3 regions of the Rahnella sp. 1L-D-7-B-C2 genome follow, and region 1 is predicted to be linked to each of the others. Evidence: predicted binding sites of a transcription regulator. Region 1 holds the regulator's gene; each other region holds the start of a gene.

Region 1 (3,180 bases):
ACAGTAAGCCGATTACATTAAGTGCGACGCATAAGAAACGTTATCAACATGCGCAGCAAACGGCGATGACAAAGCTGATGCATCAGGTTGGCAAGCCTTATCGCTGGGGTGGCACCTCACCTAATACGGGATTCGATTGCAGTGGTTTAGTTTATTACGCGTACAAAGATTTGATTCGCATTAAGATGCCGCGCACGGCCAACGAAATGTACCACCTGCGCGACGCAGCGCCGGTAAAACGCGGCGAGCTGGAATCGGGCGATCTGGTGTTCTTTAGAATCAATAACCGCGGAGCCGCGGACCATGTCGGGGTTTACGTTGGCAACGGCAAATTTATTCAGTCACCGCGTACCGGTGAAGACATCAAAATCACCTCTCTGGGCGATGATTACTGGCAAGACCATTACGTAGGCGCACGTCGGGTAATGACCCCGAAAACGATCCGATAATAAACAGTTCGTTAAGTCTGAAGTTTCGCTAATCAGCCATTGAATAGCATTTAACGAAGCGTTTCTGCAGGGAAGAGTATCGGCGCTAAAGGTCACTGCGTAAAATTGAAAAGGGCGATTCCTGTAACAGGTAATCGCCCTTTTTATTGCCTGACTTGCGCGTCTTTTAGTTCATCACTGCGGTGAAGCTGAAAGCGACAATCACAAGCAAAGCGCAAACCGTGGTGATTAATGACAATTTTAGATTGCGGTCCATAAAACCCCCTTACAGATCAATTGTGGCGCTTCATTTAGCCACACTAAATGTGTGCCAACGCATTTTCTCATACTTCACGTCTAAAATCCCGCGTTGATTCATGCCCGATAACCTACAATAACACTTCCACTTTCCTGCAATATAAGAGAAAATTGTCGGTTACCACGCCTGTGTGCCGGTCGATTTCTCCCGAGGGCGCTTTACGCCTCACTCTGACGAACTCACCCAACGATTTCACTGCCTTTTTATTAGCTCGCAGTGAAATCCACGCAAGCAAACGATTAACATAATGCTAACGTGCTGAAACACGTGAGTTCAGGAGTCATTCCTTACATGGCAACGATTAAAGATGTCGCAAAGCGCGCTGGCGTTTCCACCACAACCGTGTCGCACGTCATCAATAAAACACGTTTCGTCGCCGAAGACACTAAAGCCGCGGTTCTGCTGGCCATCAAAGACTTGCACTACTCGCCAAGCGCCGTCGCACGCAGCCTGAAGGTCAATAACACTAAAACGATCGGCCTGCTGGCGACCTCGAGCGAAGCGCCCTATTTTGCAGAAGTGATTGAAGCCGTGGAAAACAGTTGCTTCTCCAAAGGCTATACGTTGATTTTGTGTAATTCACACAACAATCTGGATAAGCAACAGGCATATCTGGCGATGCTGGCACAAAAACGTGTCGATGGTTTGCTGGTGATGTGTGCGGAATATCCTGATGAACTGCTGAACATGCTGGAAGAATACCGGTCAATCCCAATGGTCGTCATGGACTGGGGCGAAGCGCGTAAAAACTTCACCGACAGCATTATCGATAATGCGTTTGAAGGTGGTTACATGGCCGGACGCTATCTGATTGAACGCGGTCATCGCGATATCGGCGTGATCCCAGGGCAGCTGGCGCGTAACACCGGCGGTGGCCGCTTTCAGGGTTTTGTGAAAGCGCTGACGGAAGCCAATATTCCTTTGCGTGAAGAATGGGTAGTTCAGGGTGATTTCGAACCTGAGTCAGGTTACCAGGCGATGCAGAAAATCCTGATGCAAAAACAACGCCCGACCGCCGTTTTCTGTGGCGGCGACGTCATGGCGATGGGCGCGATTTGTGCAGCCGATGAGTTTGGTTTACGCGTTCCTCAGGACATTTCCGTTATCGGATATGATAACGTTCGCAATGCCCGTTACTTCTCACCTGCGCTGACCACGGTGCATCAGCCGAAAGAGCGCCTGGGCGAAATGGCCTTCACGATGTTGCTGGATCGCATCGTCAGTAAGCGTGAAGAATCGCAGACCATCGAGGTACATCCGAAACTGGTAGAACGCCGCTCGGTGGCTGACGGGCCGTACCGTGACTATCGCCGTTAATATTTGCCTGTTATAACTGATGTTAATACCTTATTGCGCCTGCCTTTGCAGGCGTTATTTCGCTACGAGCACGTTAATTTAAAGTGAATGTTGTTTAAGGAAAATCAGGTTTTCCCTTTTAATTATTATATGAATTCATTTGCCATGCGCATTAATTCACCGCAATTGATAATTAACCGTAATATTATACACGTGAGTTATTTGTAAAACATAAATGATATAAAAAACATTTTGAGGTGATATTTCATTATACATTTCAAATGAATAGGTATTATATACCACCCGCCTGAACAGGCCCTTACAATTATAATTTCACTTCCCAATAAGGTTCAATTAATATCTTGCGTCTTTTAAAAGGAAGTAAGGAAATTTAATGGAATGGAAGCCAAGTTTACTCGCAACACTGATCTCTTGCGCTATTTTCAATACTCATGCAGGAATAATGCGTGAAGATGTCTCGGTACAAGACTACCGGGACTTCGCTGAAAACAAAGGTAAATATACCCCCGGAGCAGAAAATATAGAAGTGTTTAAACTGGATGGAACATCTGCGGGCATATTGAATTTCCCAATGCCTGATTTCAGTTCTACGGATGATTACGCCACGGGAACACTCGTAGCGCCGTCCTATATCGTCAGCGTTGCGCACAATACCAAGTTCACATCGAGCAAGTTCGGCAATGGCGCTAAATACGCTTACAGCTATAAATTTATTGCCAGAAATGATGATCCAGGATATCCCGCAGATACGCCCCAAGATTTTCAATCCCCGCGTCTGAATAAAGTCGTCACTGATGCCGCTACTGTGCCTTATGTTTCACAGACTGAACTGAGAAGCGATCGTGAAAGGTATAAATATTTAGCACGCGTAGGTACAGGGCATCAATATCAGGTTGACCCTGTCACAGGGCAGGCAAACTCGTTAGCCATTTCTTACGCCTGGAAATCAGGGGGAACGGTTGTTAACCCAATGGAAAACGATCAATGGCTTTATTGGACGAACGCCGGCCCAAATGACGCCAATCTAACACCACTGTCCACTGCAGGTACATCCGGTGACAGTGGAAGTCCGACTTATGTCTACGACAGTGTGGATAAACAATGGAAATTAGCAGG
Region 2 (3,180 bases), on a different contig from region 1:
TAGCATCATCACGCCGCGCACGCCGGTGGGTGATTTAGCCTGCGGATCCCAGTGTGATTCCTGATAAGCAATCGCAGCCAGCAACCGCCAGTCGATGTCCTGCGCGTACTTTTCAAACAGCGGCTGCAGATCCGGCAGCGTTTTGTCGATGGCATTGAGGAAGGTGCGGGTATCGACGTAATCGAAGTCGCCTACGTGGCCGAGATATTTTTCCTCGAGTTTCTCCAGCGTACCGTCGTCGGCAATCTGGCTAAAAAAATCCAGCATGGCGGCGGAGAGGCTGTCATCGTCCGGCTGCTTGCGGTAATACCAGGTGACGGGTTCATCTTCGGTAACGTCAAAAGCAACGGCCAGACGCGGATATACGCGCTGCATCAGTGCAATAGTGACGGAATCGCCCAGAGTGTAATCCAGCTTGCCGTTTTCTACCTGTTGCAGCAGGTCGCGCGGCGACATCTTGTCGGTGGTGCTCCACGTCAGGTTAGGGAATTTTTTGCCAGCGGCTTCGAGCGTCGGGATGTGCGCGGTGCCGGCGGAAACCATCAGCGTGCCTTTAATGTCGGCGAAGCTTTTCGGGCGCGCGGCACCCTGCCGGTAAACCAGCTGCTGCGAGATGGAATAGTATTCAGGCCCGGCCCGGTAGTTTTTCAGCCGTTCATTGTTGTACACCAGACCCGAAGCCAGCATGTCGGCTTTATCGTGGTCCAGTTCACTGAACATGGCGTCTACGGTAGTGTGCTGAGAGACGACCAGTGTCACGCCCAGATAATCTGCAAAGCGTTTCGCCAGCTCGTAATCGAAGCCGAGATTACCTTCCGGGGAGTCCATAAAAGTCAGTGGAGAATTGAGCGTGCTGACGCGCAATTCTCCACGGGATTTTATTTGATCCAACTGGTCGCCTTCACCCCTGTGCCATGGCACGGCAGGCCATAAGGCCAGCGCCAGCAACAGGGCGGCAATCCCCATCAGGACATAGTTAATTTTTAGTCGCGTCAAATAGTTATCTCGCTGCGGCGCTCTTATTTTTTTACGATATGCTGTGCAGTTAGTATGGTTATATCCCCAGTGCTGACGCATTTTGCTCAACAAAACGGCAGTCTGCAACTTTATTCATAATACCCGCACAAATTATCAGTCTATAAATGAATATCAATATTCCCTGCGCAAACGGTTTCGTCGGGCGATGGCTTTCTTTATAATAGGCCGCGTTTTCCCCCTGTTGCGCCCAATGAAGCACTGTGGTCAGTGTCTTCGAAGACGAGAGATCTGTGATTATGGAAATACTGCGTGGTTCGCCCGCTTTGTCGGCTTTTCGCATTAACAAATTGTTGTCCCGCTGTCAGGATGCCCACCTTCCGGTCAGCGATGTCTACGCCGAATATGTACACTTTGCCGATGTCAGCGCACCGCTGAGTTCGGACGAACAAACCAAGTTACAACGCCTCCTGAAATACGGTCCTTCTCTCGCTGAACACGCTCCAACTGGCCGCTTACTGCTGGTCACTCCACGTCCCGGCACCATTTCTCCGTGGTCTTCCAAAGCCACTGACATCGCGCACAACTGCGGTTTATCTCAGGTGCTGCGTCTTGAACGCGGTCTGGCATTTTACGTACAGGCACCGCAGCTGACCGAAGCGCAGTGGACGCATCTGGGCGCATTGCTGCATGACCGGATGATGGAAACTCTCTTCGGTAAGCTCGAAGACGCCAGCGCCTTGTTCGCGCAGCATCAGCCCGCGCCAGTGCAGCATGTCGATATTCTTGGCGAAGGCCGCAGCGCGCTGGAAAGCGCCAACACCAAACTGGGTCTGGCGCTGGCGCAGGATGAAATTGACTATCTGATGGAAGCCTTTACGTCGTTGGGGCGCAACCCGACTGACATCGAACTCTATATGTTCGCGCAGGCTAACTCTGAACACTGCCGCCACAAAATCTTCAACGCAGACTGGGTGATCGACGGTGAAACGCAGCCGAAATCCTTGTTTAAGATGATCAAGAATACCTTCGAACAGACGCCGGACTACGTGCTTTCTGCGTATAAAGATAACGCCGCCGTGATGGAAGGTTCGCAGGTCGGTCGTTTTTACGCCGATGCGAAAGACGGTCTGTACGATTTCCATCAGGAGCAGGCGCATATCCTGATGAAGGTCGAAACCCATAATCACCCGACGGCGATTTCTCCGTGGCCGGGCGCGGCAACGGGCTCCGGCGGTGAAATCCGTGACGAAGGTGCAACCGGTCGCGGTGCAAAACCTAAAGCCGGTCTGGTCGGTTTCTCGGTTTCCAACCTGCGTATTCCGGGCTTTGAACAGCCGTGGGAAGAAGATTTCGGCAAGCCGGATCGCATCGTTACCGCGCTCGATATCATGACCGACGGTCCGCTGGGCGGGGCAGCGTTCAACAACGAATTTGGTCGTCCGGCGCTGTTAGGCTACTTCCGCACTTACGAAGAAAACGTCAACAGCCACAATGGTCCTGAGCTGCGTGGTTACCACAAACCGATCATGCTGGCGGGCGGTATCGGTAACATCCGGGCCGATCATGTACAGAAAGGCGAAATCACCGTTGGCGCGAAGCTGATTGTCCTCGGCGGTCCGGCGATGAATATCGGTCTGGGCGGCGGTGCGGCTTCTTCTATGGCCTCTGGCCAGTCTGATGCGGATCTGGATTTTGCTTCCGTACAGCGCGATAACCCGGAAATGGAACGCCGCTGCCAGGAAGTCATCGATCGCTGCTGGCAGCTCGGTGAAGCCAACCCTATTCTGTTTATCCATGACGTTGGCGCCGGCGGCTTATCCAATGCCATGCCGGAACTGGTAAGCGACGGCAACCGCGGCGGCCGCTTCCAGTTGCGCGATATCCTCAACGACGAACCGGGCATGAGCCCGCTGGAAGTCTGGTGTAACGAATCCCAGGAACGTTACGTGATGGCGGTTGCACCTGCTCAGCTCGAACAGTTCGATGCCATCTGTAAACGCGAGCGCGCGCCTTACGCCGTGATCGGCGAAGCGACAGAAGAAATGCATTTGTCTCTGGAAGACAGCCATTTCGACAACCAGCCGATCGATATGCCGCTGGACGTTCTGCTTGGCAAAACGCCGAAAATGACCCGTGACGTCACGACGCTGAAAGCGAGCGGCGATGACCTTAACGCGGAAAATATTCAGATCGCTGAGGCCG
Region 3 (3,180 bases), on a different contig from region 1:
GTCCGCCGGGTGTTTTTTTATCCATTTTCTGCCCTGAGGTACCGCAAGATGCTGCGACGCTACCAGTTCGAAATCACCTTTTCCTCTCTGATCCTCTGCGGCCTGATCGCCCTGCTTCTTCTGATGAGATTTTGAATTGTCGTTAGAGGGCCCACGAAACCCAAAACTCCCTGATACCAGACAAAAAAAACCGCCTTTCGGCGGCCTGGTTGTTTCAGCTGATGCGATCAGTAAAGCAGACGGGCACGAATCGTTCCCGGAATGGCCTTCATCAGTTGCAGCGCGGTAGTCAGCGTCGCGATATCCGTTTCTGCATCAATCACCACATACCCAATTTCAGGGCTGGTTTGCAGGTACTGTGCTGCAATGTTGATCCCCTGCTCGGCGAAAATCTGGTTGATGCTGGTCAGCACGCCCGGACGGTTTTCGTGGATATGCAGCAAACGGCTGGCTTTCTCGGTGTGTGCCGGCAAAGACGCTTCCGGAAAGTTAACCGCTGACAATGTAGAACCATTATCAGAGTATTTAGACAGTTTACCTGCCACTTCCAGACCGATACCTTCCTGCGCTTCCATGGTGGAGCCACCGATATGCGGTGTCAGCAGCACGTTGTCGAACTCACACAGCGGTGAATTGAACGGATCGCTGTTGGTCGCCGGTTCTTCCGGGAAGACATCGATCGCCGCACCAGACAGATGTTTGCTGCGCAGTGCGTTGCATAACGCAGGAATGTCGATCACGGTGCCGCGTGACGCATTGATCAGCAGTGCGCCCGGCTTCATCTGCGACAGCTGCACTTCAGAAATCATGTCTTTGGTGTTGCGGGTTTCGGGCACGTGCAGCGTCACAACGTCGCTGGTGTTGAGCAGTTCTTCCAGAGAAGCAATCGGCTGCGCATTCCCTAACGGCAATTTGCTTTCGATGTCGTAATAGAAGACACGCATCCCCAGGCTTTCCGCCAGAATACCCAGCTGTGTGCCGATATGGCCGTAACCGATGATCCCCAGACGTTTCCCGCGCGCTTCGAACGAACCGACAGCCAGTTTGTTCCAGATGCCGCGGTGGGCCTTTGCGTTCGCTTCAGGAATGCCGCGCATCATCAGCAACATTTCGCCCAGCACCATTTCGGCAACCGAACGGGTGTTAGAGAACGGTGCGTTAAAGACCGGAATACCGCGACGCGTGGCTGCTTTCAGATCAACCTGATTGGTGCCGATACAGAAACACCCCACAGCCACCAGTTTTTCTGCTGCCTGGAAAACTTCTTCGGTCAGCTGAGTACGCGATCGGAGCCCAACAAAGTGCGCATCACGGATCGACTCTTTCAGCGATTCCGTATCCAAAGCACCTTTGTGAAATTCAATATTGGTGTAGCCCGCTGCACGGAGGGTATCAACCGCACTTTGGTGGACGCCTTCCACTAACAAAAATTTAATCTTGTCTTTCTCAAGTGATACTTTTGCCATTTCCCGACCCTATAATTTTCTGGCTGAATTCGAACTGCGAGGTGATTACTCACAGCCAACATAACAAAAAATCCGCCATCATCAATACAAACGATTGCCTGACCGGTAGCAGAAGGCTCACCGTGACAGAGGGTTTTTAGCATTTCATGCTGGTTAGATTTTACTGCGCCAAACGTTCAGGAGGAGATTATCGGAAATGTGACATAAGTCACCGAATTCAGGCTTTTGAAGAAAAGATGATTCAGTCAGAAAATTATCATCTTCATAACATTGCGTTATGACAGACGTGTGTCTGGCTGCCTTTAACACAGCAGCCAGATCTTCTGCTTATCGCTGAGTTATTTCAGCGTAACAGTTTTAACGCCTTCCGAAGTGCCGACCAGCGCAACATCCGCGCCACGGTTAGCAAACAGACCGACGGTCACGACTCCGGCAATATTGTTGATCTTATTTTCCATCGCGACGGCATCAAGAATGTTCAGATTGTGCACGTCGAGGATCACGTTGCCGTTGTCGGTCAGCACGTTCTGACGATATTCCGGCAGGCCGCCAAGTTTTACCAGCTCACGCGCCACGTAAGATCGCGCCATCGGTATGACTTCTACCGGCAGCGGGAATTTACCCAGCACATCGACCTGCTTGGACGCATCGACGATACAGATGAATTTTTTCGCAATCGCAGCAATGATTTTTTCACGGGTCAGCGCAGCGCCGCCGCCTTTAATCATCTGCATGAAGCCGTTGATTTCGTCGGCACCGTCAACGTAGATATCCAGCGAATCCACTTCGTTGCAGTCGAAAACGTGAATACCTAAGCTTTTCAGTTTCTCGGTAGACGCGTCGGAACTGGAAACTGCGCCTTCAATTTGCCCTTTGATTGAGCCGAGTGCATCAATGAAATGGGCGGCGGTGGATCCGGTACCTACACCGACGATGGTGCCCGGCGTAACGTAATCCAGTGCGGCCCAGCCGACTGCTTTCTTCAATTCTTCCTGCGTCATAATGGCTTCTCTGTCTGATAACCCGAAAGTGCCGGTGATTATAAAGCAAGTCAGGGTGATTGGGATAAACAACGCCGTAGCGAGATCACACTTATTCAGTGCAATCGCGCTGCAAACGCAAAGATTTTCCTCACCACAAAACCTGACAATCTGTGGCATAGTGTTTGGATAAAATAAAATCCAAGGGACAGAACTCCGATGAAACGCCCAGATTATAGAACGTTGCAGGCACTGGACGCGGTGATCCGTGAGCGCGGTTTTGAGCGCGCGGCACAGAAGCTTTGCATCACTCAATCGGCGGTCTCACAGCGCATTAAACAACTGGAAAATCTGTTCGGCCAGCCTTTGCTGGTGCGCACCGTGCCACCGCGCCCGACCGAACAGGGGCAAAAATTGCTGGCGTTGTTGCATCAGGTCGAGCTGCTGGAAGAAGAGTGGCTGGGCAGTGACAGTAATAGCGACAGCAATGATACGCCGCTGCTGCTCTCGCTGGCGGTCAACGCCGACAGTCTCGCTACCTGGCTGTTACCGGCGCTGAAATCGGTGCTGGTCGATTCCCCTATTCGCCTGAATTTACAAGTTGAAGATGAAACCCGGACGCAGGAGCGTCTGCGCCGTGGTGAAGTGGTCGGTGCGGTGAGTATCCAGCCGCAACCGTTGCCGAGCTGTCTGGTTGATCAGCTGGGCGCGCTCGATTACCTGTTCGTTGGTTC

The links. Region 1 encodes PurR, which represses purine synthesis genes. Its sites were predicted from a motif close to CANGCAAACGTTTGCNTG; they were not measured.
Region 2: the regulator PurR is predicted to act here: its motif matches at 1,161-1,178, upstream of purL (phosphoribosylformylglycinamidine synthase).
Region 3: the regulator PurR is predicted to act here: its motif matches at 1,550-1,567, upstream of serA (phosphoglycerate dehydrogenase).

What each region holds. Positions count from the first base shown of each region.
Region 1 covers NZ_JBXAVQ010000002.1:306,763-309,942, forward strand. The annotation lists gene AC0Z7K_RS05035 (C40 family peptidase) at 1-449, shown strand, start outside; gene cydH (cytochrome bd-I oxidase subunit CydH) at 616-705, opposite strand; gene purR (HTH-type transcriptional repressor PurR) at 1,039-2,064, shown strand; gene AC0Z7K_RS05050 (S6 family peptidase) at 2,438-3,180, shown strand, end outside.
Region 2 covers NZ_JBXAVQ010000007.1:196,395-199,574, reverse strand. The annotation lists gene mltF (membrane-bound lytic murein transglycosylase MltF) at 1-996, opposite strand, end outside; gene purL (phosphoribosylformylglycinamidine synthase) at 1,275-3,180, shown strand, end outside.
Region 3 covers NZ_JBXAVQ010000008.1:44,546-47,725, forward strand. The annotation lists gene serA (phosphoglycerate dehydrogenase) at 228-1,466, opposite strand; gene rpiA (ribose-5-phosphate isomerase RpiA) at 1,805-2,467, opposite strand; gene AC0Z7K_RS14575 (LysR family transcriptional regulator ArgP) at 2,666-3,180, shown strand, end outside.